DNA from 2 places in the Shinella sp. AETb1-6 genome. Region 2 is predicted to be linked to the other one. Evidence: predicted binding sites of a transcription regulator. Region 2 holds the regulator's gene; the other holds the start of a gene.

Region 1 (15,800 bases), on a different contig from region 2:
CGATGCCGAGGCGGCCGAACGCTACCGCGTCGAGCCCTATGTCGTGGCCGCCGATGTCTATGGCGAAGGCGAGCGGGTGGGACGCGGCGGATGGTCCTGGTACACCGGCTCGGCCGGCTGGCTCTACCGCGCCGCCGTCGAGGGCATTCTGGGTATCCGCAAGGAAGGCGGCCGCCTCTTCGTCGACCCTGTCCTGCCGGAAGCCTGGAACGGCTACAGCGCGACGCTCGTTGTCGATGGCCGCAAGCTGACGCTGCGTGTGGATCGTGGGGATGACGGCGCGTGGCAGGCCACAATCAACGGCTCTGTCATCAAATCTTCAAAAGAGGGCTATTTGCTCTGATCCACCCATGTGGATCAGAGTACCATGACAGACACATCTGGACCGGTGGGCGTCGTGCCGCGGCAACGCGACACGCGCCTCGACGTCTTCCGGGCCCTCGCCCTCCTGACGATCTTCGTCAATCACGTTCCGGGACAATATCTGGAACATCTCACGCACAAGAATTTCGGCTTCTCGGATTCCGCCGAGGCCTTTGTGCTGATTTCGGGCATGTCGGTGGGGCTTGCCTATGGATCACGCTTTGCCGTCGGCGCGCGGCTCGCCGTCACGCTGCGCATCCTGCGCCGGGCATTGACGCTCTATGTCGCCCACATCATGACCAGCATCATCACCTTCGCGATCTTCGCGGGCGGGGCCCTGTGGTTCGGCCGGCCGGATCTCCTGTCGGAGATCAACCTGCGCGCCGTCGTCGACCGCACGGAGCAGGGGGTGGTCAGCATGGTGCTGCTCGGCCACCAGTTCGGCTACAACAACATCCTGTCGATGTATGCCGTGCTGTTCCTCATGCTGCCCGGCTTCCTCTGGCTTTATCAGCGCGGGCCGCGCCTGCTGCTCGCGGTTTCCGGCACGATCTGGCTCTGCGCCGGCATCTGGCGCATCGCGCCGTCGAACTTCCTCGATGACGGCAAGTGGTTCCTCAACCCGCTGTCCTGGCAGTTTCTCTTCGTCATCGGTTTCGTCGGCGTGCTGCGGGCACGGTCGAAGGGCATCCCGCGCAATGCGCTGCTGTTTGCGCTCAGCGGCACCTATCTCGCCGTCTCGATGCTGTGGGTCGTGCTGGGCTGGTGGCACATCGACTTCTCTTATGGCCTGCCGGCGGTGCTGACCGGCTTCGACAAGACATACCTGTCGGCGACGCGCCTCCTGCATGTGCTGGCCGGCGCCTATCTCATCGCCACGATCCCGGTCCTGTCGAACTGGGCGGCCCTGCCGCTTTCCCATCCGCTCGTCGCGATCGGGCGCCATTCGCTGGCCATCTTCATCTTCGGCACCATCCTGGCCATGGTGGGGCAGGTGCTGATGTTCGTGACGGGAAAGAACCCGTTCTTCGGCACGCTCTATGTGGTTGGCGGCATCGGGCTGCATTTCGCCTATGCGCGCTATCTCGACTGGCAGGCGGATGTGATCGCCGACCACGCAAAACGGCAGGGCATGCGAGCCCTGCCGGTCAAGGGGCGCGACGGCCCGAAGCGCTGACGCCGGTCAGGCGGCGGTGTGGCTCTTGCGCACGTCGTCGTCCGTCAGGATGCCGCTGGCGCGCAGCAGGGCTGCGAAGCGGCCGTTGCTCTGGCTGAGCTCGTTGAACGTGCCCATCTCGGCGATCCGGCCATGATCGAGGAAGATGACCTTGTCGGCCTCGCGCACGGTGGAGAGGCGGTGCGCGATGATGAAGGTCGTCCGGTTCTTGCGCAGCGAGTCGATCGCGGCCTTCACCCGGGCTTCCGTTTCCACGTCGAGCGCACTCGTCGCCTCGTCGAGCACGAGGATGGGCGCGTTCTTCAGGATCGCGCGGGCAATGGCGATGCGCTGGCGCTCGCCGCCCGAGAGACGGTTGCCGCGCTCGCCGACATGGGTTTCGTAACCGCTCTGGCGCGACGTGATGAAGTCGTTGGCCGCCGCGGCCTCGGCTGCCGCCATGATCTCCTCGTCCGTCGCGCCCTCGCGGCCGAGACGGATATTGTCGGAGATCGAGCGGTTGAGCAGGCCCGCATCCTGGAACACGGTGGCGATCGAGCGGCGCAGCGACTTGCGCGTCACCTTCGAGATATCGACGCCGTCGATGAGGATCTGGCCCGACTGCGGCTCGTAGACCCGCTGGAGCAGGTTGACGAGCGTCGTCTTGCCGGCACCCGTCGGGCCGACGATGGCGACGGTCTGGCCGGCTTCCACGGTGAACGAGATGTTGCGCACGCCCTGCGTGGTGTTGGCGAAGTCGAAGGTGATGTCGCGGTATTCGACCTTGCCCTTGACGTCGCCGAGGTCGCCGGCGTCGCTCGGTTCCTCGCGATCCTTGACGGCATCCTCCAGGGTGAAGAAGTCCTCCAGCTTGGCGCGGGCTTCGAAGATCTGTTCGACGAAAGCCTTCATCTGGTCGAGACGGCCGATCAGCAGGCCGGCAAAGCCGATGAACGCGATGACGTCGCCCACCTTGATCTCGCCGCGCTGCACCAGGACCGTGCCGATGACGAGGATGACCATCATGGAGAGGGTCGAGGCGATGCGGTTGAGCGCACTCGCCAGCGCCCACCAGTCGAGCACGGGATACTGGGCGTTGATCAGCCGCTCGGCAAAGCGCTTCAGCTCGCGCGTCTCGGCTTCGATACGGTTGTAGCTGTGCACCACCGAGACGTTGCTGATGGAATCCGATACGTGGGAGAACACGGTGTGATAATGGTTCTCCACCGACGCCTGGCCTTCGCGGGTGCGGTTCATCACCACCTTGCCGATCAGCACATAGAGCGCGCCGAGCACGACCAGGACCATCGACAGGCGGTAGTCCATGGCAAATGCCGTGGGCACGAGCAGGACGAGCGCGACGGCCGTCGCCAGATGCGTGCGCATGAATTCCAGCCACAGGCCGAACAGCGTTTCGCAGGCGCGCAGCAGCGTATGCAGGGCGTTGGAGGTGCCGCGCTGGCTGTGCCAGGCAAGCGGCATGGAGATGATGCGGCCGAACGCTTCCGTCAGCAGGCTCGCGCGGCGGCCATGGGCCAGCCGGTCGGCCTCGCGGGCGACGAGAACGAAGGCGATGGTGTTGAACAGGCCGAAGCCGGCCCACATCAGCAGCAGGGGCGTGACATGCCCGTCAGCGCTGGAGATGGCATCGATGATACGGCCGAACAGGATGGGTTCGGCAATGGCGATGACTGCAAGCACGACGTTGGCGGCAACGACCGAGCCGACGCGCAGCTTGTAGACGCTCAAGTAGCTGAGAGCTCTTGCATAAACCTGAAACAAAGACACGAATTCGGGCCTTTCCGGCAAAACCTGTTGTGCGGTGCAGTGCGAGCACCTCGATCCCTTCGCTCCTGTGATTGGGTAACACGGGAGCGAGCGAGAAGTTCTTCACGCGTGTGAGAATCTCATGATGCAACTTGAAACGTGCACGATGGCTTTCTTTTGCATGGCGTGTCGTCCTTATCCGATTGATTTTCATCGCTCGATCCTGCCAATTGTATGTGGGGCAACATGAATGGGACATGACTGACCGGGGGCACCGGTCGGACATTTCCTCGAATTTGAGCGGGCGCTTCCGGGCGCGGGGTATATGAAAGTCAATTTGCTGGTGCAGTTTCTTGCACTGCTTGAGGAGATGCGCGGCCACGCGGAGACGACGTCCGAGTTCCAGCGCCTGCTCGAATTCTATGGTTTCGACTATTACGCCGTCGTCCGCGTGCCGCTTCCGGTGGACACGCCCGACGCGCTGCTTCTGGCCGGCCGCTGGCCGAAGGGCTGGCCGGAGACCTATGTGCGCAAGCGCTACATGCAGGTCGATCCGACCGTCCGCTATCTCGGCCACGCGCGGGAAGGGTTCCGCTGGCGCGACACGCTCGATGTCTATCGCGCCAGTCCCGACCGCAAGCGCATGGAGCGCATGATGGTGGATGCCCGCCAGAACGGGTTGGAGGACGGCTATATCTTCCCGGTTCACGGCCGGCGCGGCCTCTTGGGCAGCCTCAGCCTGGGCGGGCGGCCGGTGGATCTCGAAAGCATCGAGATGAGCCTGTTCGACGGCATCGCAAGACGCCTCTACTGGAAGCTGATCCACGAGATCGATCCGGAGATGGCGGCGCGCTCCTCCGCAGTCGTCGACGTGGACCTGACGCGTCGCGAGATGGAGGCGCTGATGCTGCTGGGCGCGGGCATGACCTCACCCGAGATCGGTCGGGAACTGGGCATTTCCAGTCATACCGTCGACTGGTACATGAACGGCATCCAGGAGAAGCTCGGCGCGCGCAACCGGCACCATGCCATCGCGATCGCGTTCCGGCTGGGGCTCGTTTCGTGACGACGCAAATCTTGCGTCTCATGACGAGTCCGAAATTGCACTTTGCAAATTAGCCGCTAATAATTCTCTTCGCGGGTGCAGCATTTCCCGCTTTCAAGTCATTGAGGAGTCCGACTTGCCCATTTCCAAGATTCTTGTCGCCAACCGTTCCGAAATCGCCATCCGCGTGTTCCGCGCAGCCAATGAGCTCGGCATAAAAACGGTGGCGATCTGGGCGGAAGAGGACAAGCTCGCGCTGCACCGTTTCAAGGCGGACGAGAGCTACCAGATCGGCCGGGGACCGCATCTGGCACGCGATCTCGGCCCGATCGAGAGCTATCTGTCGATCGAGGAGGTGATCCGCGTCGCCAAGCTTTCCGGCGCCGACGCCATTCACCCCGGTTACGGCCTTCTGTCGGAAAGCCCGGAATTCGTCGATGCCTGCGATGCCGCCGGCATCACCTTCATCGGCCCGCGCCCGGCCACCATGCGCCAGCTCGGCAACAAGGTCGCCGCGCGCAATCTCGCCATTTCCGTCGGCGTGCCGGTCGTGCCCGCCACCGATCCGCTGCCGGACGACGATGCGGAGATCCACCGCCTCGCCGAGGAGATCGGCTATCCCGTCATGCTCAAGGCGTCCTGGGGCGGCGGCGGGCGCGGCATGCGCGCCATCCGCGATCCCAAGGACCTGATCCGCGAGGTCCGCGAAGCCAAGCGCGAGGCCAAGGCCGCCTTCGGCAAGGACGAGGTCTATCTGGAAAAGCTCGTCGAACGTGCGCGCCATGTCGAAAGCCAGATCCTCGGCGATACGCATGGCAATGTCGTGCATCTCTTCGAGCGCGACTGCTCCATCCAGCGCCGTAACCAGAAGGTCGTGGAGCGCGCGCCCGCTCCCTATCTTTCGGAGGCGCAGCGCCAGGAGCTGGCCGACTATTCGCTGAAGATCGCCCGGGCGACGAACTATATCGGCGCCGGCACGGTCGAGTATCTGATGGATGCCGACAGCGGCAAATTCTACTTCATCGAGGTCAATCCGCGCATCCAGGTCGAGCACACCGTCACGGAGGTCGTGACCGGCATCGATATCGTCAAGGCGCAGATCCACATCCTCGACGGCGAGGCGATCGGCACGCCGGCATCCGGCGTTCCCGCGCAGGCGGACATCCGCCTCAACGGCCACGCGCTGCAATGCCGCATCACCACCGAGGACCCCGAGCACAACTTCATTCCGGACTATGGCCGCATCACCGGCTACCGCTCGGCGTCGGGCTTCGGCATCCGCCTCGACGGCGGCACGGCCTATCCGGGTGCGGTCATCACCCGCTTCTACGATCCGCTGCTCGTGAAGGTCACGGCCTGGGCGCCGAACCCGGTGGAGGCCATCGACCGCATGGACCGCGCGCTGCGCGAGTTCCGCATCCGCGGGGTTGCGACCAACCTCACCTTCCTCGAGGCGATCATCAGCCACGAGGCCTTCCGCAACAACACCTATACGACCCGCTTCATCGACACGACGCCGGAGCTGTTCCAGCAGGTGAAGCGCCAGGACCGCGCCACCAAGCTGCTCACCTATCTCGCCGATGTCACGGTCAACGGGCATCCCGAGGCGAAGGGCCGGCCGAAGCCGCCGGCGGATGCCGCGAAGCCCGTCGTGCCCTTCATCGAGGGCGACATCGTCGCCGGCACCAAGCAGAAGCTCGACGAACTCGGCCCGAAGAAGTTCGCCGAATGGGTGCGCGGCGAAAAGCGCGTGCTCATGACGGACACGACGATGCGCGACGGCCACCAGTCGCTGCTCGCCACCCGCATGCGCACCCATGATATCGCCCGCGTCGCCGGCACCTATGCGCGCGCGCTGCCGCAGCTCTTCTCGCTGGAATGCTGGGGCGGGGCGACCTTCGACGTCTCCATGCGCTTCCTGACGGAAGACCCGTGGGACCGTCTTGCCCGCATCCGCGAGGATGCGCCGAACCTGCTGTTGCAGATGCTGCTGCGCGGCGCCAACGGCGTGGGCTACAAGAATTACCCGGACAATGTCGTGAAGTACTTCGTGCGCCAGGCGGCGAAGGGCGGCATCGACGTGTTCCGCGTGTTCGACTGCCTGAACTGGGTCGACAACATGCGCGTCTCGATGGATGCGGTCGTCGAAGAGAACCGCATCTGCGAGGCGGCGATCTGCTACACCGGCGATCTGCTCAATTCGGCGCGCCCGAAATACGACCTGAAATACTACACCGCCCTTGCCGCCGAGCTGGAAAAGGCCGGCGCGCACATGATCGCGGTCAAGGACATGGCGGGTCTCCTGAAGCCCGCGGCCGCGCGCGTCCTGTTCAAGGCGCTGCGCGAGGCGACCGACCTGCCCATCCATTTCCACACGCACGATACGTCGGGCATTGCGGCCGCCACGGTGCTGGCGGCCGTCGAATCCGGCGTCGACGTGGTCGATGCGGCGATGGATGCCCTCTCCGGCAACACCTCGCAGCCCTGCCTCGGCTCCATCGTCGAGGCGCTGAAGGGGTCGGAGCGCGATCCGGGCCTCGATCCCGAATGGATCCGCCGCATCTCCTTCTACTGGGAGGCTGTGCGCTTCCAGTACGCCGCCTTCGAAAGCGACCTCAAGGGGCCGGCCTCCGAAGTCTACCTGCATGAAATGCCGGGCGGCCAGTTCACCAACCTCAAGGAACAGGCCCGTTCGCTCGGCCTTGAGACCAAGTGGCACAAGGTCGCCCAGGCCTATGCCGACGCCAACCAGATGTTCGGCGATATCGTCAAGGTCACGCCGTCCTCCAAGGTGGTGGGCGACATGGCGCTGATGATGGTCAGCCAGGATCTCACCGTCGCCGATGTCGAGAACCCGGCCAAGGACATCGCCTTCCCGGAATCGGTCGTCTCGATGCTGCGCGGCGATCTCGGCCAGCCTCCGGGCGGCTGGCCGGAAGGCCTGCAGAAGAAGGCGCTGAAGGGCGAGGCGGCCTATACCGAGGTGCCCGGCTCGCTCCTGCCGCCGGCCGATCTCGATGCCGAGCGTACGGCGATCGAGGAGAAGCTGGAGCGCAAGGTCGACGATTTCGAATTCGCCTCCTACCTGATGTATCCGAAGGTCTTCACCGACTATGCGCTGGCCGCCGACCTGTACGGCCCCGTCAGCGTGCTGCCGACGCCGGCCTACTTCTACGGCCTGTCGGCCGGCGAGGAACTCCAGCCCGAGATCGAGAAGGGCAAGTCGCTCGTCATCCTGCACCAGGCGACGAGCGAGCCGGATGCGCAGGGCATGGTGAAGGTGTTCTTCGAGCTGAACGGCCAGCCGCGCCTCATCAAGGTGCCGGACCGCAACCGCGCCGCCTCGTCCGCCGTACGCCGCAAGGCCGACAACGGCAATGCCGCCCATCTCGGCGCGCCAATGCCGGGCGTCATCTCGACGGTCTCCGTTTCGGCCGGCCAGGCCGTCAAGGCCGGCGACGTGCTGCTCTCCATCGAGGCGATGAAAATGGAAACGGCGCTGCATGCCGAAAAGGACGGCACGATCTCCGAGGTGCTGGTCAAGGCCGGTGACCAGATCGACGCCAAGGACCTCCTCATCGTCTACGGCGCCTGATCGCCCGCGGCGGAGCCATAAAGCAATGAACCGGTTCGGGGGTGAGGGTTAACCTCACCCCCGACTTCGTCTTGATTTCTGCCCGGCGCGGACGCAAAAGGCATCGAACCGTTCAACAGCTGCCGGCGCCCATGAACTTCATCATCCGCACCGCCGTTTCCGGCGACATCGCCGCCTTCACCGAGATCTACCGCGAATCCGTGCTGAACGGCGTGGCGAGCTACGAGATCGATCCGCCGTCGCCCGACGAGATGGCGGCGCGCTTTGCGGCGATCACCGGCAAGGGCTATCCCTATATCGTGGCGGTGGAGCAGACCGGCCTCATTCTGGGCTATGCCTATGCCTCCGCCTTCCGTACGCGCCCGGCCTATCGCTGGCTTGTCGAGGATTCCGTCTATCTGGCGCCGGAAGCACGCGGCAAGGGCGTCGGCCGCGCGCTTCTGGCGGAGCTCATCCGCCGGTGCACGGCGCTCGGCTTCCGCCAGATGGTGGCCGTCATCGGCGGGGCGCATCCCGCCTCCATCGCCGTTCACGCCGCCGCAGGTTTTGCGCACAGCGGCCACATGAAGGCGACGGGCTTCAAGCACGGCCGCTGGCTGGATACGGTGTTCATGCAGCGCGCGCTCGGCGACGGCGCGGAGACGGAACCGTCGGCGACGGATTACCCGGGCACGATGGCATGAAAACGCGGTGGTGAAATCCCGGGGCGCTGCCTAGAGCATTTCCAGCCGAAGCGAAGTCGCTTCGGCGTCGGATAATGCGGTAAAAACAGGAACCTAGAGCTTTTCCAGTGAACCGGAGTTCACCGGAAAAGCTCTAGGTCTCGACGAGACGCAGCACCTTGTCGAAGACCTTGAGCACCTGCTTCAACTCGTGGCCGCGCTTCAGGATCGTGCCGTGCTGGTTGATGACGCTGTAGGCCCCCTGCTTGGCGGCGAGCTTGGGGTCCTTCTCGATGCGGTAGAGCGGCATTTCGCCGGAGCGCTTGAAGATGGAAAACACCGCCCGGTCGCGCATATGGTCGATCGCGTAATCGCGCCAGGCACCCTCGCCGACCATGCGGCCATAGACCCAGAGGATTGCGTCGAGCTCCCTGCGATCGAAGGTGACCGGCAGCGGATCCTTGCTGCTGCGGTATTCCCTGAGGTCGACCACGACGTTGGACGCCTGCAAATCCGGCTGATCTGTCATCGAATCTCCGTACCTGCTGTATGACGGCACGGTGACAGTTTGCCTGAGTGGCCTTGAAATGCAAGCCGAAGCGCCGAGACCTGCGATTTCGCAAAAAAGCGGTCCCGCCGCATTTCAGACAAACAGACGCCCAAATTTGAGACGACAGTCCCGCTGTCCGCTCCCGCCGGCCTGCTGCCTTGTGCACAAAGCAGGTTTCGGGGAGTGCGTCACTCGGAGCTGCCTTGTATTCCGTTGCCGGCAGCTTCGTCCAGGTCCGGTCCGTCTCTCTTCGAACCCTCAAGCCCCAGCCCCTCGAGGAAGCCGGGCCGGACCTCCCTCCAGGCCTATCGCGAAGCCTTTTCGCCCGTCAGCACGGTGGCGCCCAGAATGGCGCCGGGCGTGTCCGCCGTCTTCATGCGCTGGACCAGCACGGCGCAGCCGCCGGCCTTCTTTTTCTTCTTCAGCATGTCGGCCGGAAGCACGAGATTGGTCTCCTTGCCTTCCCACATGCCGATCGTTTCCATCGAGGTCACGGCGTGCCAGTAGTTGACCGTCTTGCCGCGGTTTTCGCCCTTGTCGATGTTGATCGTCCGCTCGCGCTCGAAATAGGCGATGACGATATTGGCCTTGCCTTCGCCGGCGCCGACGCGGATACGCAGCTCGTCGTTCGCCACAGCCACGTCGACCGGAACCTTCAGGCCCTTGCCTTCGGTGGACAGGGCGCTGATGCGGTCGCGGATGCCGGAAATATTGGCCCCGTTGAGGTGCTCGCGGCCGTTCAGCACGGCCTGGGGCGTGTAGACGCCGTTGCGGCCGAACATGCGGGCATAGGCATATTGCCGGTCGGTATTGTCCTTGGAGGCGAGCGTGTCGGCCCAGCCGAGATAGTTCCAGTAATCGACGTGATAGGCAAGCGCCACGACCTCGCCCTCGCGCACCAGGGTTTCCAGCGCCTTGTCGGCGGGCGGACAGGACGAGCAGCCCTGGCTGGTGAAGAGTTCGACCACACCCTTGGGCGCGACGGCCTCCTGCGCATGGGCAGCGCCGGCAGCGAGCGTCAGCAGGATCGCCAGACATTCCGGAAGATGCGGTCTCGGCATGATCATTCCCAATGGAGCACCGGCACGGGCCGGCCTTTTCGAGCCCGTCATACGCCGTTGCGGCTTCAACAGGAAGTCACGATGGAGTGAGATTTTCGGGGGCCAAATCCGGCAAACATGAACCGATTTTGCGTTCGGAACGGCGAAACGCACCCCGAAAACGGAAAATGCCGGGGCAAAAGCCCCGGCATCGTGTCTTTCACGCCGGATCGTTCAGGCGGCGAGGTCGCGAAGAACGGTCTGCAGGATGCCGCCGTTGTTCATGTACATGACCTCGTCGAGCGTATCGATGCGGCAAAGCAGCGGTACGTCCTTCACCGTGCCGTCGGAGTAGGTGATCTTGGCGATCTTCTTCTCGCGCGGCTTGATGTCGCCTTCCAGGCCCTCGATCGTGACGATCTCGTCGCCCTTGAGGTCGAGCGAAGCCCAGGTCGTGCCTTCCTCGAAGACGAAGGGCACGACGCCCATGCCGACGAGGTTCGAGCGGTGGATGCGCTCGAAGGACTGGGCGATCACGGCCTTGACGCCGAGCAGGTTGGTGCCCTTTGCCGCCCAGTCGCGTGACGAGCCGTTGCCGTATTCGACGCCGGCGAAGATGACGAGCGGAACGCCCTCGGCCTTGTATTTCATGGCCGCATCGTAGATCGAAAGCTCTTCCTTCGTCGGGTAATGGATGGTGTAGCCACCTTCCTTGCCGTTCGGGCCGAGCATGTGGTTGCGGATGCGGATATTGGCGAAGGTGCCGCGCATCATGACTTCATGGTTGCCGCGGCGCGTGCCGTACTGGTTGAAGTCGGCGACGGCGACGCCGTTTTCCGTGAGGTAGGCACCGGCAGGCGAGGCCGCCTTGATCGAACCGGCCGGCGAGATGTGGTCGGTCGTGATCTTGTCGCCGAAGAGACCCAGGACGCGGGCGCCCTTGATGTCCTTCAGGCCCGAGCCGGTCTTGCCCATGCCCACGAAGTAGGGCGGGTTCTGCACATAGGTCGACTGGTCGTCCCATGCATAGGTCTGTCCATCCGGCACCTGAACGGCCTGCCAGTTGGCGTCGCCCTTGAAGACGTCGGCGTACTTCGCGGCATAGAGCGCGCGGGTGACGTATTTCAGGATGAATTCCTGGATTTCCTGCGAGGTCGGCCAGATGTCCTTGAGGTAGACGGGGTTGCCGTTCTGGTCTTCACCGAGCGGTTCCGTCGTCAGGTCCTTCTGGACCGTGCCGGCAAGGGCGTAGGCCACGACGAGCGGCGGGGAGGCGAGGTAGTTCGCCTGCACGTCCGGCGAGATGCGGCCTTCGAAGTTGCGGTTGCCGGAGAGAACGCCGGCGGCGATCAGGCCCTTGTCGTTGATCGTCTTGGAGATCGGCGCCGGCAGTGGGCCGGAATTGCCGATGCAGGTCGTGCAGCCGAAGCCGACGAGGTTGAAGCCGAGCTTGTCGAGATCGGCCTGGAGGCCGGACTTGGCGAGGTATTCGCCCACCACCTGCGATCCCGGTGCCAGCGACGTCTTGACCCAGGGCTTGGTCTTCAGGCCCTTGGCGACGGCGTTGCGGGCGAGCAGGCCGGCGGCGATGAGGACCGACGGGTTGGACGTGTTGGTGCACGACGTGATGGCCGCGATGGCGACGTCGCCATGGCCGAGATCGTAGTCGGTGCCTTCGACCGCGTAGCGGGTGGAGAGCTGGCCGGGCTTCTTGTAGTCGTTCTCAAGTGCCGTGGCGAAGCCCGATGCGATGTTCTCGAGCGGGATGCGGCCTTCCGGACGCTTCGGGCCGGCCATGGCCGGAACGACGTCGCCGAGGTCGAGTTCGAGCGTGTCGGTGAAGACGAGGTCGGCGCCGTCGCCGTCACGCCACATGCCCTGGGCCTTCGAATAGGCTTCGACGAGTGCGATGCGCTGCTCTTCGCGGCCGGACATGGTGAGGTAGTTGACGGTTTCGCTGTCGACCGGGAAGAAGCCGCAGGTCGCGCCGTATTCCGGGCCCATATTGCCGATCGTCGCGCGGTCGGCGAGCGTCATGTTGTCGAGGCCGGGGCCGAAGAATTCGACGAACTTGGAGACCACGCCCTTCTTGCGCAGCATCTGCACGACCATCAGCACGAGGTCGGTCGCGGTGACGCCTTCCTTGAGCTTGCCGGTCAGCTTGAAGCCGATGACCTCGGGCAGCAGCATGGAGACCGGCTGGCCGAGCATGGCGGCTTCGGCTTCGATGCCGCCCACGCCCCAGCCCAGGACGCCGAGACCGTTGATCATGGTCGTGTGGCTGTCGGTGCCCACGCAGGTATCCGGGTAGGCGATGGTCTCGCCGTCTTCTTCCTTGGTCCAGACCGTCTGGCCCAGATATTCCAGATTGACCTGGTGACAGATACCCGTGCCCGGAGGAACGACGCGGAAGTTCTTGAAGGCCTGCTGACCCCACTTGAGGAAGCGGTAGCGCTCGCCGTTGCGCTCGTATTCGAGCTCGACGTTGCGGGCAAAGGCGGTCGGCGTGCCGAATTCGTCGACGATGACGGAGTGGTCGATGACGAGGTCGACGGGAACGAGCGGGTTGATCTTTTCCGGATCACCGCCGAGCGAAACCATCGCGTCGCGCATGGCGGCAAGGTCGACGACGGCGGGAACGCCGGTGAAGTCCTGCATCAGAACGCGCGCCGGGCGATAGGCGATCTCGTTTTCGACGGTGCCCTTGTTCTTGAGCCATTCGACGACGGAGAGGATCTGCTCCTTGGTGACCGAGCGGCCGTCCTCGAAGCGCAGCAGGTTTTCCAAGAGCACCTTCATGGAGTAGGGCAGCTTGGAGATGCCGGCGAGGCCGTTCGCTTCAGCCTTGGGCAGGCTGTAATATACGTAGTCTTTGCCGTTGACCGTGAGGACCGAACGACAATTGAAACTGTCTAGGGATTTGGACACTTGATACCCCGTCTCGTCTGGCGCCAGAAATCTGACGTACGAACGCCCGTGCGCGTTGAGCGCGAATGGGATGCGGGTGCGGTCATTTCCGCTGTCCGTACGCGGAAATCATTCCCGTGTTCGGCGCTTGGATGATATTCACGCCGACCGCTGGCGTGTTGCGGGCGTTATAGATAATTTCTAAGGAACGATCCAGAGCGCCGAACGGTAAAACGGCACAATTTTTTGCATTGCGACCCGGGTCGTAAAGGGAAAGTGAAGCACCATGCGGCTCGTCGCCGAAGGATTGAGCGCCAGGCGCGGCGAAGACCTGATTTTCCGGGATATTTCCTTCGAGATCGCCGGCGGCGAAGCGCTTGTCGTCACGGGTGCGAACGGCTCGGGCAAGTCGACGCTCCTGCGCGTGCTGGCCGGATTGCTGGCCGCCGAGGCCGGCACGGCGCGGCTTCTTGCTGCAGCGCAACCGGTGGAGCGTCTTGCCGAGGCCGCCCATTATCTCGGCCACCGCAACGCCATGAAGCGCGAACTGACCGTCGACGAGAACCTCACCTTCTGGAAAGCCTTCCTCGGGGATTTCGCCGGCGGCGCGGGCCTGTCCGTCGATGAGGCGGCCGACAGGGTGGGACTTGGCGGCATCGTGCATCTGCCCTTCGGCACGCTCTCCGCCGGCCAGCAGCGCCGCATGGCGATGGCCAAGCTGCTCGTCGCCTGGCGCCCGGTCTGGATCCTCGACGAGCCGACGGCTGCGCTGGACGTGGCGGCCGAAAGCATGTTCGCCGGGCTGGTGACGGCCCATCTGTCGCGCGGCGGCATCGCGATCGCCGCAACGCACCAGCCGCTCGGGCTCGACGGGGTGAGGGAACTGCGGATGACGGGGTTTACGGGCGTGGCGGAGACGGTGTGGTGATGACGCCTGCATATGCCACTATCCCCCCTCATCCGCCTGCCGGCCCCTTCTCCCCGGTGGGGAGAAGGGGAAAATCGCAAACGTTTCCTGTTTCCTTCTCCCCACCGGGGAGAAGGTGGCCCGAAGGGTCGGATGAGGGAGGCGAACAGGCGCCACCGCTGCTGTTCACCAAGGTTCCCGCATGATCGCCCTCCTCGCCCGCGACCTCAAACTCTCCATGCGTGCCGGCGGCGGGGCGCTGATCGGCGTGCTGTTCTTCATGACGGTCGTTGCCGTCATTCCCTTCGGCGTGGGGCCGGACCTCAACCTTCTCGCGCGCATCGGACCCGCCATTCTCTGGATCGGCGCGCTGCTCGCCTCGCTGCTCGGGCTCGACCGGCTGTTCCAGGCGGAGCGCGAGGACGGTTCGCTCGATCTTCTGTTGATGCAGGAGACGCCGCTGGTGCTCACCGTCTTCATCAAGTGCCTGGCGCACTGGCTGGCGACCGGCCTGCCGCTCGTCATCGCCTCGCCGCTGCTCGGCCTCTTCATGAACATGGACGAGGTGGCGATCGGTGCGACGACGCTGACGCTTCTGGTCGGCACGCCGGCGATCACCTTCATCGGTGCGGCCGGGGCCGGCATCGCCGTTGCCTTGCCGCGCGGCGGGCTGCTCGTCTCGATCCTGGTGCTGCCGCTCGCCATTCCCGTGCTGATCTTCGGCGTCTCCGCCGTCTATGCGGCGATCCAGGATCCCGCCCCCTTCCTGCCGCCCTTCCTCATCCTCGTGGCGCTCAACCTGTTCTTCGCGGTGATCGGCCCCGTGGCGGCGGCCGCCGCGCTTCGCCTGTCCAGCGATTGACGGGCCGATTGACAGGCCGAATTGACAGGAATGTGATTGCGGCAGATCAATTGAAGAGACGGGGCTGACGCGTTAAAGAACCATCATGAGCGAACCGAGCCTTGCCATCCGAAAATTCAGCGACCTTGCCAACCCGACGCGGTTCCTGGCGCTGGTCGCCATCGTCTGGCCGTGGCTTGCCGCGCTGACGGTCTGTCTGTTCGCCGTCGGGCTCTACCTCTCCTTCGCATCGGTGGATGATTATCAGCAGGGCCAGACCGTGCGCATCATGTATGTGCATGTGCCGGCCGCCTGGCTGTCGATGATGTGCTACACGGTCATGGCGCTGTCGGCGCTCGGCACGCTGGTCTGGCGCCACCCGCTGGCCGATGTCTTGGCCAAGGCCGCAGCCCCGCTCGGCGCCGGCTTCACCCTCGTCGCGCTGATTACCGGCTCGCTGTGGGGCAAGCCGATGTGGGGCACATGGTGGGTGTGGGATGCGCGGCTCACCTCGGTCTTCGTGCTGTTCCTGATGTATCTCGGCCTCATCGCGCTCAACCGCGCCATGGACGACCCGACGCGCGCCGCCAAGGCCAGCGCCATCCTCATTCTGGTCGGCTTCGTCAACATCCCGATCATCAAGTTCTCGGTCGAATGGTGGAACACGCTGCACCAGCCGGCCAGCGTGATGCGCATGGATGGCCCGACCATCGACCCGGCCTTCCTGTGGCCGCTGCTGATCATGGCCGTCGCCTTCACCATGCTGTTCTTCACGCTGCATATCCTTGCCATGCGCAACGAGATCCTGCGCCGCCGCATCGCCGTGCTGCGCCGCCATGCCGCCCGTTCCGCCGGAGAGGCCGCATGAGCCACGCCTTCTACGTCACGGCGTCCTATATCGCCGCCTTCGCCGTTGTCTTCGGCCTCGTGCTGTGGGTCTGGCTCGACCATCGCGCGCGCCACCGCG
Region 2 (15,800 bases):
TCCTGAAAATCCGGGCTGGAGCGGGTAGCGGGAATCGAACCCGCGCGTTCAGCTTGGGAAGCTGACAGGCTACCATTACATCATACCCGCAGGGCAGCGCCGAGGCCGCACTCATTCAACAGTTCGCGGGATGTGTCAAGCTGCTGCCAGGCGTCACCCGGCGCGGAAGTGCTTGGAGAGCTTGAGGCCCTGGGCCTGGTAGTTGGAGCCGAGGCCGGAGCCGTAGAGGCCTGCGGGGGCTTCGAGCATGTGCTCGTAGATCAGGCGGCCGGTGGGACCGTCGGTCGCGGCGACGATGGCGAAACGGGGTTCCCGCAACACCTAAACACACTTGTGCTGACAAGGAGAAGTTTCTAGCTTCCAGGCAGTATATCTCAAGACAGTCTCCGGTGGGTGAGTGGAAATGCGTCAGCGAATTTCAATGGGCGTCATGGCCATAGGCATGTCCGTTCTTTCAGCTCATGGCGCTTCCGCCAAGAATGCCGCGCTCTACAAGATCGGGAAACTCCCGGACTTCATCGGCATCGTCATCAAAGATGGCAAGATGTTCGCGCCTGTTGCGATGATCGATCGGGATTCAGAGAATTTTGACACAATGAACCGGATGGTGAAATTGGACTTGGGTGGCAAACCCAACTGCCTGACGTCCGAATGGGTGGACGACGACACGACTACCTATGTGAAAACATGCGCTGCCGCGGAGAAAACGGGTGATAGCAGCTACATCCTCAAGATTACCGTCAAATATGACTGGTCCCGTTGGCTTGCCCGCGGAAAGGAAGAACTGCAGTTCCTGAAAGAAGCCGACAAGGTCAAAGAGCGCAGATACGAGATCGACTTTGAGATTTCTGGAAAATCCTGCTCCGCCGTTATGCTCAAGCGGACCTATATTCCCATCGATGGCAAGCGACAGGTCCCGTCCACCGTCGGCGATCTGGGTTGCGTTGTCAGCAGCAAGTGACGCGCCTGCCGGATCACATGTCAGCCAGAGGCCAATAGCGCGCTTCGGCGTATCCTGTCACATGCAGAATTTCTGACCGTCCAGTTCAAAACAGTCCCTGGCCTTGGACGATTGAACATCCGCCTCCTGTTTCGGCGTACCCGAAGGCTTCTTTCGGCGTTCTGTGCGCGTGCTGCCCGCAGAAGAGGCTATGCATTTGCCGGCCTTGTTCAAAGTGAACCCGGCGTCACATGTCTTTCGCTCGCAGCGATCTCCGGCCACGACCTCCGTTGGAGCACATTCCAAGGGACACACCCGCCCTGTCCGCTCCCGAATGGCGGCAAGCGCAGCCTGCGAAGGCGCTTCGACATCAAGGGAAAGATTGGCGAATTGATTGAAACGCTCCATTGCCCGCTTGGACTGCCTGCCCCAACGCCCGTCCGCAGTGCCCTTGGAGCAGCCCAAGCCGGCAAGCCCCGACTGTACATCCCGGGTGAGTGACAGGAGATCGGCCTTGGCATTATCCGGCTGAACCAGCGCAGCGGTCTCTTCTCCCGCAAGGTCATCCCCGGACGCTGTACTGGCCGGCGTCTTTTGCTCTTCCGCAACCGCGCTTGCCGCTCCGACGGCGTCAACGGCAGCCACGGATGCGCTGGCCGCCTGTTGCTTTTCGGCCTTTACGAGGTCGTCGAGCGCATTTCGAGCCAGTTCTGCAAAGGCGCACTGGCCGAAATACTGAAGATGCGCCTTGAAGAGCGCCGCACTCTTCTTGTCTTCGATCGCCGCCCAGTGCGCAGCAGCATCGGCACACGGATCCTTGACGACTGGGCGTGTAACCTCGACCGGTGGCTTGAGATAGATGTTCACATCGGGCAAGCGCCCGTATTCGAAGGGTGTCTGGGTACCGTTGGTTTTCTGCTTCACGAACCGGGCGACCTTTCGGAACAGGAAATTCAATTCGAGTCCGGGCTCCTCGATCGTGGAAAGGAGCGCCTCCGTGTAGGGGCTATGGTTCCCCTCGCCGTCCGATGCGGTTGTTCCGGCTGCGGCCGAATAGCTGATATAGATACCGTCGGCAGCTTCGACCTTGGCCAACCCGCGGCCAACAGATCGCGTTCTGCCTTCCATGCTGGCAATGAACGGATTGTTGCGGCAGGCATCGAGAAGCACGAGCTTGATGCCGTTGCCGCCCTCGATTGCGGAGAGAATGTCGCTCAGGGAAACCGCCTCGAACTTGATGCGTGCATCCGACTTGAGTTTCGCATCGACCGGTATGAGGTAGTTCTCGCCACCGACCTCGATGCCATGGCCCGCATAGAAGACAACGGCCATCTCCGCACTGGCCGCCTTCTCGCTGAAGTCGGCGAGCAGTCCCTCAAGAGTAGCCTTCCGGGTGTCGCGCCCGATAGACACTTCGAAGCCGAGGCGTTCCAGCGCTTCTGCGACTGCGTCAGCATCACGAACAGGGTTCGGCAGGCGTGGGACCGCTTCGTACGAAGAGTTCCCAATGACGAGGGCGATCCGAGTCGCATGCGCGACACCCGCTGAAGCCAGGAGCGCGATGAACATCGCCAAAAGGAAACGGAACCGCGGGACAGTCATTCTGTTGCTCACACATTGCCCGGCTCTACCGGAGGCCTCGCCAACAGGGCTTCTAGCATTATTCACGGCGAACGGCTGTTCTCTAGGATACAGCGCTGCACGAAAGGGTAAAACAATATTAGATCGGTTTCTATCCTTCACAATACCCATTGATGATCGATACTTCGCGGATCTGTCTTGTCAGCAAACCCGCCATCACACGTCGATCACAAACTGCGGCAGACCAACAGACCATTTTTGCTGCAAAACATAAATGCAGATCGCATACCCCCCGGAAATCGGGCATATAATGAAAACTTCCCAAGCATAACTCGAAATCCATTGCTTTAGGGCGCTGTATAACCCTTAATGAAAAATTGATGTATCGCTGCACTGGAATATCGAGATGAGTTTACGTCTATGCACCATCCTGTCCGCTCTGTTTTTTATCAGCAGCCTTGGTGTGGCGAGCGGCAAGGACCTCTCCACGCAGGACATGATAGACCGTCTTAAAGAGCCCCGCAAAGCGCCGACACGCAGCATTTCAGCCAATGACATTGGAAAATCCGGGGACACGCCGGGTTTCATGACTCATGAGACCACGCGCGGCTTGAAGATCGATGAGCGCAGGCAGCTGGACGAATATGTTTCCAGCTACGACAGGCCCGTTCTCGATATCAATATTGGCTTCGGCCTGAACTCCTCGACCCTCACCGATTCTGCTCAGACCGTCCTGCGGGAGCTTGCCGTCGCGTTGACATCACCAGACTTGAGCGGCAGCAAGTTTTCGTTGAGCGGCCACACCGATGCCTCCGGCACCAGCGAGAGCAACCAGCTCCTGTCCGAGCGGCGCGCCCTGTCCGTAAGGAATTTCCTTGCCTCCCACGGCGTGCCGCCGCACAGGCTGATCGCCGCGGGCTACGGAGAAGAGCGTTCCACGCAGGGACTGGACCCCAATGACCCGAAAAATCGCCGGGTTGAGATCATCAATCTCGGAACGCCTTGAACACGCGCAACACAACCCGTTGGTCATCCGATGAACACTCCCCTCAGATTCGTGAAATCAGGAACGGTTGCAGCCCTTTCCCTTCTGGCGGCGGTGTTTGCCGTCATCCTGTTTTTGCTCCCGGCGAATGCCGGCTTGTCTCTCAGGGATAAAGCGCCCCAACCATCATTCGTTGTGTATAGCGTCGGCCCCGGAGAACATACGTATGATGACGCCGAGCAAGGTTTTTCGGCGATGTTCATCGACGCGCTGGTTTCTGCCGTCCCGGATGAGGATGTTGCCCTTACCATCCGGCGGACGAGAGCCAACGCGGGGGGCCAGATCGAACCCGCGGTAGAGGACAGCCTTGAGGGAACGGCAAGCCTGCGGAGCACCAGCGGCATCAAGAAGGCGTTGCTGGTCGCGGTGGAAAAGTACGAGGCGGGCGTGCTGACCGCGCCCGTTCACCATGCCAAGCGCTTGGATAAAGTGCTGCAAGGCATCGGCTACCAGACGGAGGTCCTCACAGACCCCGATCAAAACACTTTCGCTCTCGTGTTGGACAAATTCGTGCAGGGCCTCAAGACAGGTGATCAGGCGCTCTTCTACTTTAACGGAAGAGGGTTCGACTTAGCCAATGCCGCTTACCTTCTCCCGAGGGACGAAGGGACGCCCATGACCCTGGAGGGCTACAAGAGGCGGGCCATACCCTTTGAAACCGTGCAAGGAAAAATTACGAAAAAGGCACGCAACGCCATCTTCATTGTTGACATCGATCGAAGTGAACTTGGCGGTTCGAGCAGAGTCACGCGATAGCGCCCTCCACCGGTCGCACGCATCAAAACCTTGACCAGCCGAAATCAAGAAACGAGGCACATCGTGACATACCCGCGCCGACTTCTTGCATGTGCGCTTCTCTCCCTGGCTTCCGTCATGAACACGACCGGGGCAGCGCATTCGGCTGGCATCAGCCTGTTCGAACTGGACAAGGTACCCGACCTCACCGGATTCCTGCTCAAGGACGGGAAGATGTTCGCCGTCTTCAACGACGCGCTTGTGTCGCTTCAGTCCGACGAGCTTTACGGAAAGCTCCTCAAGATGGATCCGGCCGGCAAAAAGAACTGCACGAAGATACTCTACGCGGACAGCGACAAATCGTGGACCTCGAAGCCCTGCATCTCCGCGCGACGCCAGGCCGACGGATCCTATCTGGTTGACCTCGCGATCCGGTACGAATTCCCTGACGACGTGAAAGACGAAATCAGCAACCTCAAGGCCGCCGACCACGTAAAAGAGCGGAAATTGCGCATCCACTTCGAAGCCACGGCATCGACATGCACGGCAAGCGTGATCGCGCGCACCTATGTGCCGCTGGACGGCACGAAGCATAAGTCCTCCAGGACCGGTCCAGTCACCTGCAGGACAATCGCTCACTGAGCCTGTCGGCCCACCGCAACGCTGCATTCTCGATAAATCCCACCACACTCCGAGTTACTGGACACAAACAATGTCACTTCGTCGCCGAAATATCATTCTTGGCCTTTGCTTCCTGCTTTCCCTCAAGTCGACGGCGGAAGCCAGCGGGGCAACGATGTACAGCTTTGAAAACGTTCCCGACATTGCCAGCATAGTTCTGAAGGATGGCAAGATGTTCGCCGCATTCGGTGGCGCAACGGTCACGGATGCCATGAACACATTCAACAAGCTTCTTCCGCTGGATCTTAAGGGCAAGACCAAGTGTACGAAGCTTGAACATGTGGAACTGGGAACCGGCTGGACCGAAAATCCCTGCCTCACCGTCCGACATGCCAGCGACGGCGAGTATGTCATCGATGTGGTGAACAGGTTCGATTACGGAGACACCAGTGACGCAGGGTATGTCGACTTCCTCAAAACGGAGGACTTCGTCAAGGAAAGGCGCTTCACGTTTCGCTTCTCGGTAAAAAGGAACGGCTGCGAGATCGAGGTCACGAAGCGCAGTTACATTCCCATCAACAGCAAAAAATCAAAGCCATCACGAACAGGCTCCGGCATCTGCACGGTAAAAAAACACTGAGAGAATGCCTGAGCTCCATGGATATGCCCCCAAGAAGGTCTCGAGACGGTCCCATAGAGCCTAAAATTTTACCGCATTTCATAGCTCAGCCTTCGGCACCACACGCTCTCGATGTCTGGTCCCTTCAGTTATCGACTCAGACAACACGAACCGCGTGCCAGCCCGATCTCGAGCAATAGGCGCCAGATCCTTTGGTACCGCACTGGATCAAAGTGGGCGATTACCGGTGCCGCTAGCTTCTGCCAGGCGTCACCCGGCGCGGAAGTGCTTGGAGAGCTTGAGGCCCTGCGCCTGATAGTTGGAGCCGAGGCCGGAGCCGTAGAGGCCTGCGGGGGCTTCGAGCATGTGCTCGTAGATCAGGCGGCCGACGATCTGGCCGTGTTCGAGGATGAAGGGCACCTCGTGGCTGCGCACTTCCAGCACCGCGCGGCTGCCGGAACCGCCGGCCGGCGCGTGGCCGAAACCGGGATCGAAGAAGCCGGCGTAATGCACGCGGAACTCGCCGACGAGCGGATCGAACGGCGTCATCTCGGCCGCATAGAGCGGCGGCACATGCACGGCCTCGCGAGAGACGAGGATGTAGAACTCGTCCGGGTCGAGGATCAGCTCGTTGCGGCCGCGGCTGAACAGGGGCTCCCAGAAATCGAAGATGTCGTGCTGGTTCTTGCGATCGACATCGACGACGGAGGTGTGATGCTTGCCGCGATAGCCGATGAGGCCGTCCGGCCCCGTGCCCTTGAGATCGATCGACAGGGCGATGCCGCCGCCGGAGACATTGGGCGTTTCGCTGGCGACGAGCGTGTCGCTGACATGCAGCGCCGTGAGCTCGTTTTCGCTGAGGAGCGCATTGCCCTTGCGGAAGCGGATCTGCGACAGGCGCGAACCGCGGCGCACCACGATGGGGAAGGTGCGCGGGGAGATTTCCAGATAGAGCGGTCCGGCATAGCCGGCCGGGATCTTGTCGAATTCCTGCGCCCGGTCGGTGATGACGCGGGTGAAGATATCGAGGCGGCCGGTGGAGCTCTTGGGGTTCGCGGATGCGGCGAGTTCGGCCGGCAGATCGAGGCTTTCCATCAGCGGCACGATGTAGACGCAACCGGTTTCCAGAACCGCGCCCTCGCTGAGATCGATGACGTGCAGTTGCAGGCGGTCGAGCTTGTCGGCGACGAGATGGGACGGGCCGGGCAGGAAACTTGCCCGCACGCGGAACGCCTTGGCGCCGAGCCGCAGATCGAGGCTCGCCGGCTGGATCTGGTCGTCATCCAGCGCGGCTTCGCTTTTCAGCCGGCCGCTTTCGAACAAGCCGCGGATGGCGTTATCCGCCAGAATGCCCGTGCTGCGCACCACAGAAGCCATAGTCGTACCGTCCCGTCAGAAGGATCGCACAAAACCAAATGCCGGCAATTGACGCAAGCGCAGCCAAGCAGTATTAGCGGATTATCCCGTGGTGATTTGGCCGGCCGGCTTGCAGCCACGTAAAACAAGTAGCTAAAAAGGCCGGGTTCGAAACCGGCTTGCTTTTGCGGCCGGTTTTTTTGTTTGAAGGCGACGATCACATGAGCAAGTCCTGGCGTCCGGCCACCCAACTCGTTCACGGCGGAACCACCCGCTCCCAGCACGGCGAAACCGCCGAAGCCATCTTCCTGACGCAGGGCTTCGTCTATGACACGTCCGCTGCGGCCGAAGCCCGCTTCAAGGGCGAGACGGACGGGTTCATCTATGCCCGCTACGGCAGCCCGACCAACGACATGTTCGAAAAGCGCATGTGCATGCTGGAAGGCGCCGAAGACGCCCGCGCCACCGCCTCCGGCATGGCCGCCGTGTCCGCCGCGATCCTCTGCCAGCTCAAGGCGGGCGATCATATCGTCGCCGCTCGCGCGCTGTTCGGGTCCTGCCGCTGGGTGGTGGAGACGCTTGCGCCGAAATACGGCATCGAGTGCACGCTGATCGACGGCCGCGACCTCGCCAACTGGGAAGGCGCGATCCGCAAGAACACCAAGGTGTTCTTCCTGGAAAGCCCGACCAATCCGACGCTGGAAGTGATCGACATCGCCGGTGTGGCGACGCTCGCCAACCAGATCGGCGCGAAGGTGGTGGTCGACAACGTGTTCGCCACGCCGCTCTTCCAGAAGCCGCTGGAACTCGGCGCGCATGTCGTCGTCTACTCCGCCACGAAGCATATCGACGGCCAGGGCCGCTGCCTGGGCGGCGTCGTCCTGTCGGACAAGCAGTGGATCGACGAGAACCTGCACGACTACTTCCGCCATACCGGCCCGGCCATGTCGCCGTTCAATGCCTGGACGTTGCTGAAGGGCATCGAGACGCTGCCGCTGCGCGTGAAACAGCAGACGGAGAATGCGAGCCGCATCGCCGATTTCCTCGCCGACCAGAAGCAGGTCGCCCGCGTGATCTATCCCGGCCGCAAGGACCATCCGCAGGCCGATATCATCGCCAAGCAGATGACGGGCGGCTCCACCTTGGTCTGCTTCGAGATGAAGGGCGGCAAGGACGCGGCGTTCGCGCTGCAGGATGCGCTCGAGGTCGTGAAGATCTCCAACAATCTCGGCGACGCCAAGAGCCTGATCACGCATCCGGCGACGACGACGCACAAGAACCTGACGGACGAGGCGCGCGCCGAGCTCGGCATTTCCGCCGGCACCGTGCGCCTGTCGGCCGGCATCGAGGACAGCGACGACCTGATCGAGGATTTCGCCCGCGCGCTCTCCAAGGTCACCGCCTGATTTCGCCAGGACGGACGACAGTTGAAAAAGGCGCCAGCCACAAGGCCGGCGCCTTTTGCGCTTATCCTTGACGAAACCTTATTCGTGTAGAATAGCAGGGGTCGTTCAGTTCAAGGCTTGCCCATGTATCGTGCGCTGACCCGCGACATCGAAGTGACCGTAGAGCCATATTATCTGGCCGATCAGTCCGATCCCGACGACAGCCGCTATGTCTGGGGATACCGGGTCGTCATTTCCAACCACTCCGACATCGCCGTGCGTCTGGTGACGCGCTACTGGCATATCACCGACCAGAACGGGCAGGTGGACGAGGTGAATGGACCGGGCGTGATCGGCGAGCAGCCGGTGCTGAGGCCCGGCGACACCTACGAATATTCATCGGGCTGCCCGCTGGAAACGCCGTCCGGCATCATGTTCGGCCGCTACCGCATGGAAGCGGAAAACGGCGAGGCCTTCGACGTCGCCATTCCCGCCTTTTCGCTGGATACGCCGGGACAGGCGCGTACGCTGAATTGAGGGTTGGGGTGGCCCCCTCATCCGGCTGCCGCCACCTTCTCCCCGAGGGGAGAAGGGAGGGATGCAAAGTCCCGCCTTGCCTCCACGAAAGTGATCTCAGGAAAACAGTCCGGCTGGGCCCTTCTCCCCTGGGGGAGAAGGTGGCCGACAGGCCGGATGAGGGAGTTGCCGCAAGCGTTTACTGCGGCAGGACTTCCGCGGCTTCGAAGCGGTAGGTCGTCGAGCAGAACTCGCAGGTGACGGCGATCTCGCCCTTTTCGTCCGCCGTATGGGCGATCTCCTCGGCGCTGAGCGCTGCCAGCACGCCCTTCAGCTTTTCGCGCGAGCACGAGCAGCGGTCGAAGACCTGCTGCGGCGGGTAGACCCGCACGCCGCGCTCGTGGAACAGGCGAAACAGCAGCCGTTCGGTGCCGACATTCGGATCCGTCAGCTCATCCGCGTCGATCGTCTCGACCATGGCCTTGGCCTCGGCCCAATGATCATCGTCGTCGATCTTGTGGCCGGCCTCGTCGCCGTCGCCGCCGGGAAGGTCGGCCTGGCGCATGCGCTCGGGCGATTGCGGCAGGAACTGCGCGACCATGCCGCCGGCACGCCAGCGGTGACGCGCCTTGCCGTCGGCATCGCGGTCGTACAGTTCGGCGACGCCGAGGCGCACCTTGGTCGGGATCTGCTCCGACTGGCGGAAATAGACGCCGGCGATTTCTTCCAGCGTATGGCCGTCGAGCGGAACGATGCCCTGGTAGCGCTGCATATGCGCGCCCTGATCGATGGTGAAGGCGAGGATGCCCTTGCCGAGCAGCTCATGCGGCTCGGTCGCGCCGGCTGCGATGGCGGCATCGAGCGCTTCCTGATCGAAGCGGGCATAGGCGCGCACATCCTGCGGTGCGGAGAAATCCGCGACGAGCAGGTCGACGGGGCCATCGCCCTTGGTCTGCACGATCAGCTTGCCCTCGAATTTCAGCGAGGTTCCGAGGAGCACGGTCAGCGCGATGGCTTCCGCCAGCAGGCGGGCCACCGGTGCGGGATAATCATGCCGGCCGAGAATGGTATCCAGCATGGGACCGAGCTGCACGGCGCGGCCGCGCACATCCAGGCCCTCGACCTGGAAAGGCAGGACGTGGTCATCGCCGGCATAGCCGGGCTCACCGAGTTTCAGGGCGGTTTCCGCCATCATCATTCTACTCCTTCACGCGCCGCAATGCCGGCGGGCTCAGGGCCCGGCCGCTTGGGGCAGCACTCTATCCTGATTGCGCATATGCCGGCCGGGATCATTCCACACCGGGCGGGCATGCGCCAGTGAAAGCGCCTCGCGGCGCCTCTGCGATAGGCCCTAGATCGTGCCGGTAGCGCCGTTTTTCAAGACGGCCTCAGACGGCTCCGAAGCACCAGGCGAGGATGGACTTCTGTGCGTGCAGGCGGTTTTCGGCCTCATCGAAGACCACGGACTGCGGGCCGTCGATGACCTCGTTGGTGACTTCCTCGCCGCGATGGGCGGGCAGGCAGTGCATGAAGAGCGCGTCCTTGCTGGCGCGCGCCATGAGCTGCGGGTTGACCTGATAGGGCTGGAAGATGTTGTGGCCGCGGGCGCGGTGCTCCTGGTTCATCGAGACCCAGGTATCGGTGACGACGAGATCGGCGCCGTCGACCATCGCCTCGGCATCGTGCCCGAGCAGGATATTGCCGCCGTTGTCACGCGCCCAGTTGAGGATCTTGTCATCAGGCTCGGAGCCCATCGGCACGGCCATCTTCATGGTGTAGCCGAAGCGGGCCGAGCCCTCGACGAAGGAATGCAGCACGTTGTTGCCGTCGCCCGTCCAGGTGAAGGTCTTGCCTTTGGTGGAGCCGCGATGCTCCTCGAAGGTCATGATGTCGGCCATGATCTGGCAGGGATGGGTGAGATCCGTCAGCGCGTTGATGACCGGCACCGTGGCGTGCTCGGCCAGCTCCAGCAGGCGTGCATGGTCGGTCGTGCGGATCATGATCGCGTCGACATAGCGCGACAGGACCTTGGCCGTGTCGCCGATGGTCTCGGCGCGGCCGAGCTGCATTTCCGTGCCCGACAGGAACAGCGTCTCGCCGCCGAGCTGGCGCATGCCGACATCGAACGAAACGCGGGTGCGGGTGGACGGTTTCTCGAAGATCATCGCCAGCATCTTGCCGGCCAGCGGCTTGGCTTCGGTGCCGGCCTTGTTGGCGGCCTTTCGCGCATGCGCATCGTCCATGATGACGCGGAGATCGCTTTCCGAAACGGCGGAAAGATCGAGAAAATGCTTGGCCATGATGTGTCCTGTCCCAGTCCCTTATGCGCTCAGGCGGCCTTGGCGGCGCTCAGCTTTTCGGCGGCCCGCTCGATGCGGGCGAGCCCTTCGCGTGCATCTTCCGCCGTGGTGATCAGCGGCGGCAGAAGGCGCAGCACATTGTCGCCCGCCGGCACGGCAAGCAGCTTTTCGGCGCGAACCGCCTTCAGGAGATCGGCGACCGGAATGCGTGCCTTGATGCCGAGCATCAGGCCCTCGCCGCGCACGTCCTCGATGATGTCGGGGAAGCGGTCCTGCAGCGCCGCGAGGCCCTGGCGGAAGACCAGCGCGACATCGCGCACATGCTCCAGGAAGCCATCGGCGAGCACCACGTCGAGCACGGCGTTGCCGACGGCCATGGCGAGCGGATTGCCGCCATAGGTCGAGCCGTGCGTGCCGGCCACCATGCCGGACGCCGCCTCGGCCGTTGCCAGGCACGCGCCGAGCGGGAAGCCGCCGCCGATACCCTTGGCGATCGCCATGATGTCGGGTGCGACGCCCGAATGCTCATAGGCGAAGAGGCGGCCCGTGCGGCCGACGCCCGTCTGAACCTCGTCGAGGATGAGCAGCAGGCCGTATTCGTCGCAGAGCTGGCGCAGCTCCTGCATGAATTCCTTCGGCACCGGCCTGAGGCCGCCCTCGCCCTGAACGGGCTCGATCAGGATCGCCGCGGTTTCCTCGGTGATCGCGTCCTTGACGGCGGCGATGTCGCCGAAGGGAACCTTGAGGAAGCCCGGCGCCTTGGGGCCGAAGCCCTCGATGTACTTTTCCTGTCCACCGGCGGCGATTGTCGCGATCGTGCGGCCATGGAACGCGCCTTCGAAGGTGATGATGTGGAACTTGCCCGGATGCCCCTTGGCGAAATGATAGCGGCGCGCGGTCTTGATCGCGCATTCCAGCGCTTCCGCACCCGAATTGGTGAAGAACACCTTTTCGGCGAAGGTCGCGTCCGTCAGCCGGCGGCCGAGGCTTTCCTGGCCCGCAACCTCATAGAGATTGGAGAGGTGCCAGACCTTGTCGGCCTGCTCCTTCAGCGCGGAAACGAGATGGGGATGGCCGTGGCCGAGCGAACTGACGGCCACGCCGGCGGCGAAATCGAGATATCGCTCGCCGTTCTCGTCGATCAGCCAGACGCCCTCCCCGTGCGTGAACCGGAGCGGCGCACGCATATAGGTTTCATAGAGCGGCGCGGCATCGGCCATGGCGCGTATCCTCCAAAAGGGATGCGGAAAAGAAATTCGGGGGCTTGACTTTCCGGTTGCCAGAAAAATCAAAAGCCGCCTTTCGGCGGCATGCTGCACTATCGGCATTTCAGGCCGTGATGTCAATAAAATGCATAGCTCCAAATCGCACTGAACCTCCCGCAAGGTGAGGATTCACAGCATGCATGGACAGTGTCGCTATCGAGTCACACCCTACCAGCAAGTTGGGGAAAACTCTGAAATCGATTCGCCCCGATTCCCCCGACTCTTGTCACAGAGTCCCCCGAACTCTAGGTTAAGGGTCAATTACTAGACTGCATGCGGCGGAACTAGTCACCACCAGAGTTAGGGCGCTCAGGCTACGGATTCGTTCGTGGCGCGATGAGGGATTCCCGCACAGCGAGCGCCGAACGGAGACGAGAGCATGAACTGGACAGACGAGCGGGTCGAGAAACTCAAGAAGCTCTGGAGCGAGGGCCTCAGTGCCAGCCAGATCGCGGCGCAGCTCGGCGGCGTCAGCCGCAACGCCGTGATCGGCAAGGTGCACCGGCTCAACCTGCCCGGCCGCGCCAAGGCCGGCGGCACGCCCGCTTCGGCCCGCCCGAAGCGCCCGGCGCAGGCCACCCCGCGTCCCTCGAACTTTACCGCGCGTCCGGCCAACGCGCCCCGTCCGGTCAGCCGGCCGGTGGGCAACGCCCTTGCCAAGGATGAGATCGACACCGATTTCGATGCACAGGCCGAGAACCTGCCCGTCGTGATCAGCGGCAAGAACGTCGTGGTGCCGATGTCGCGCAAGCTGGAGCTGACGCAGCTCACCGAGCGCACCTGCAAGTGGCCGATCGGCGACCCGCTGAACGACGACTTCCATTTCTGCGGCTGCGAGTCCCCTGACAATTCGCCCTATTGCACCTATCACCAGCGTCTCGCCTACCAGCCTTCGGCCGAGCGCCGCCGGGCACGGTGACACCGGCGACAGAAGACTAGAAACGGGGCCGAAAGGCTCCGTTTTCGTTTGCGCGGCCTGCCGGAACGCAAACGGGCCCCGAAGGGCCCGTTTGCGTCCTTGGGAGGAATGCGTCGCTCAGGTTTCCAGCGAGTAGCCGGCGCCGCGCACCGTGCGGATGACATCCTGCATGTTGGCGAAGTTGAGTGCCTTGCGCAGGCGTCCGACATGCACATCGACGGTACGCTCGTCGACATAGATGTCATGCCCCCAGACACCGTCGAGAAGCTGCGAACGCGAGAAGACGCGGCCGGGCGAGGTCATCAGGAACTCCAGGAGGCGGAACTCCGTCGGGCCGAGGCGGACTTCGCGCGTGCGGCGGTGAACGCGGTGCGTCTCGCGGTCGAGCTCGATATCGCCGCAGCGCAGCACCGTGGAGACCACTTCCGGTTTGGCACGGCGCAGCATGGCCCGCACGCGGGCGACGAGTTCCGGCGTGGAGAAGGGCTTGACCACGTAGTCATCCGCACCGGTGGCGAGGCCCCGCACGCGTTCGCTCTCCTCGCCGCGCGCCGTCAGCATGATGATCGGCAGCCGCTCGGTTTCCGGCCGCTGGCGCAGGCGCCGGCACAGTTCGATGCCGGAAACGCCCGGGAGCATCCAGTCGAGGATGAGAAGATCGGGCATGCGCTCCTGCAAGCGCATCTCCGCCTCGTCGCCGGACAGGATCGTATCCACCTCGAAACCCTCCGCCTCGAGATTGTAACGCAGGAGGACGCTCAGCGCCTCCTCATCTTCCACGACGGCAATTCTGGGCACCATGTAGCGAACCCTATCCAGTTTACTCGGAAGCTTCGGAGACATCGGCCGTGACGACGGATGTCGAGGTGTCGTCCTTCGGGCGCTCGCCCTCGGGCTGGGAGCCCGTCGCCATGTAGTAGATGGTTTCGGCGATGTTGGTCGCGTGGTCGCCGATGCGCTCGATGTTCTTGGCGCAGAACAGGAGATGGGTGCAGGGCGTGATGTTGCGCGGGTCTTCCATCATGTAGGTCAGGAGTTCGCGGAACAGCGAGGTGTAGATCGCATCGATCTCGTCGTCGCGCTCGCGGATCGCCTTGGCCTTGTCCACCGAGCGGGTGGCGAAGACATCGAGCACTTCCTTGAGCTGCATCAGCGCCAGTTCGGCAAGATGCTCGAGACCGCGCGCGAGCTTGCGCGGCATGCCCGAGCTCTGCACGGCGATCACCCGCTTGGCGGTGTTCTTGCCGAGGTCGCCGACGCGCTCCAACTCGGCGGCGATGCGGATCGTGCCCATGATTTCGCGCAGGTCGGCCGCCATCGGCTGGCGCTTGGCGATGGTGACGATCGCCTTCTCGTTGATCTGGCGCTCGGCATTGTCGAGGATGACGTCCTCGGAAATGACCTTCTGGGCCAGCGCCGCATCGGCGGAAACGAGGGCGCGGACGGAATCCGCCACCATCTGCTCGGCCGTGCCGCCCATCTCGGAAATGCGGCGGGAGAGGTATTTCAATTCTTCATCGTAGATCGAGACGATATGGGTCGATGACATCGTTCTGTCCTTAATACACGAGACGTGTTTTTTCGACGCAATTCCGAACGCAAAACCGCTTCACACTTTTGCTGGAATTGCTTGGGGCTAAGGCTACCAAAACGTCAGCCGAAGCGGCCCATGATGTAGTCCTGCGTGCGCTGGTCATCCGGGTTGGTGAACATCTTGTCGGTATCGTTCTCCTCGACGAGGTTGCCGAGGTGGAACATGGCGGTGCGCTGCGACACGCGGGCCGCCTGCTGCATGGAATGCGTCACGATGACGATCGTGAAATTGGCGCGCAGCTCGTGGATCAGTTCCTCGACCTTTGCGGTGGCGATCGGGTCGAGCGCGGAGCAGGGCTCGTCCATCAGGATGACTTCCGGGCTGACGGCAACGGCACGTGCGATGCACAGGCGCTGCTGCTGGCCGCCGGAAAGGCCCGTGCCGCCTTCGTGCAGGCGATCCTTCACCTCGTTCCACAGGCCGGCCTTCTGCAGGCTCTGTTCGACGATCGCGTCCATATCGGCCTTCGCCTTGGCGAGGCCGTGGATGCGCGGGCCATAGGCGACGTTCTCGTAGATCGACTTCGGGAACGGGTTCGGCTTCTGGAAGACCATGCCGACGCGGGCGCGCAATTCAACGACATCGATGTTCGGATCGTAGATATCGTCGCTGTCGAGCGTGATGCGGCCGGTGACGCGGCAGCCGTCGATCGTGTCGTTCATGCGGTTGAGCGTGCGCAGGAAGGTCGACTTGCCGCAGCCGGAGGGGCCGATGAGCGCCGTGACGGTGTTTTCGCGGACGTTCAGGTTCACGTCATAGAGGGCGCGCTTCTCGCCGTAATAAACCGAAACGTCCTTGCCGATCATCTTGTAGGAAATGTCGTTCATTTGTCTGTCCAGGGCTTTCTCGACTGCTGCTTCTGACATCATGTTCATATGACCGGTCCTTCTACCAGCGTCGTTCGAAACGGCGGCGCAGGAGGAT

Evidence for each region. The regulator PhoB, encoded in region 2, activates phosphate uptake and scavenging genes when phosphate is short. The targets are predictions, from matches to a motif close to TGTCATNNANCTGTCAT.
Region 1: GR158_RS16290 (DUF2794 domain-containing protein) is a predicted target of PhoB. The motif match lies at 9,138-9,154, and genes of this name have one in related genera.

What each region holds. Positions count from the first base shown of each region.
Region 1 covers NZ_WUMM01000008.1:226,210-242,009, forward strand. Annotated here, with positions in the region: gene GR158_RS16260 (GH36-type glycosyl hydrolase domain-containing protein) at 1-343, shown strand, start outside; gene GR158_RS16265 (OpgC family protein) at 368-1,540, shown strand; gene GR158_RS16270 (glucan ABC transporter ATP-binding protein/ permease) at 1,547-3,307, opposite strand; gene GR158_RS16275 (autoinducer binding domain-containing protein) at 3,612-4,352, shown strand; gene pyc (pyruvate carboxylase) at 4,468-7,926, shown strand; gene GR158_RS16285 (GNAT family N-acetyltransferase) at 8,058-8,609, shown strand; gene GR158_RS16290 (DUF2794 domain-containing protein) at 8,743-9,117, opposite strand; gene GR158_RS16295 (DUF1223 domain-containing protein) at 9,444-10,202, opposite strand; gene acnA (aconitate hydratase AcnA) at 10,413-13,106, opposite strand; gene ccmA (heme ABC exporter ATP-binding protein CcmA) at 13,372-14,013, shown strand; gene ccmB (heme exporter protein CcmB) at 14,195-14,854, shown strand; gene GR158_RS16315 (heme ABC transporter permease) at 14,940-15,701, shown strand; gene ccmD (heme exporter protein CcmD) at 15,698-15,800, shown strand, end outside.
Region 2 covers NZ_WUMM01000002.1:233,690-249,489, forward strand. Annotated here, with positions in the region: tRNA gene GR158_RS04410 (tRNA-Gly) at 17-90, opposite strand; partial or broken gene GR158_RS04415 (2'-deoxycytidine 5'-triphosphate deaminase) at 154-270, opposite strand; gene GR158_RS04420 (hypothetical protein) at 404-961, shown strand; gene GR158_RS04425 (caspase family protein) at 1,019-2,542, opposite strand; gene GR158_RS04430 (OmpA family protein) at 2,928-3,527, shown strand; gene GR158_RS04435 (caspase family protein) at 3,558-4,322, shown strand; gene GR158_RS04440 (hypothetical protein) at 4,440-4,943, shown strand; gene GR158_RS04445 (hypothetical protein) at 5,014-5,562, shown strand; gene GR158_RS04450 (2'-deoxycytidine 5'-triphosphate deaminase) at 5,812-6,918, opposite strand; SAM riboswitch at 6,997-7,075, shown strand; gene GR158_RS04455 (O-succinylhomoserine sulfhydrylase) at 7,119-8,303, shown strand; gene apaG (Co2+/Mg2+ efflux protein ApaG) at 8,427-8,819, shown strand; gene GR158_RS04465 (Hsp33 family molecular chaperone) at 8,998-9,990, opposite strand; gene argF (ornithine carbamoyltransferase) at 10,187-11,098, opposite strand; gene GR158_RS04475 (aspartate aminotransferase family protein) at 11,128-12,318, opposite strand; gene GR158_RS04480 (GcrA family cell cycle regulator) at 12,743-13,282, shown strand; gene phoB (phosphate regulon transcriptional regulator PhoB) at 13,400-14,083, opposite strand; gene phoU (phosphate signaling complex protein PhoU) at 14,103-14,831, opposite strand; gene pstB (phosphate ABC transporter ATP-binding protein PstB) at 14,936-15,751, opposite strand; gene pstA (phosphate ABC transporter permease PstA) at 15,765-15,800, opposite strand, start outside.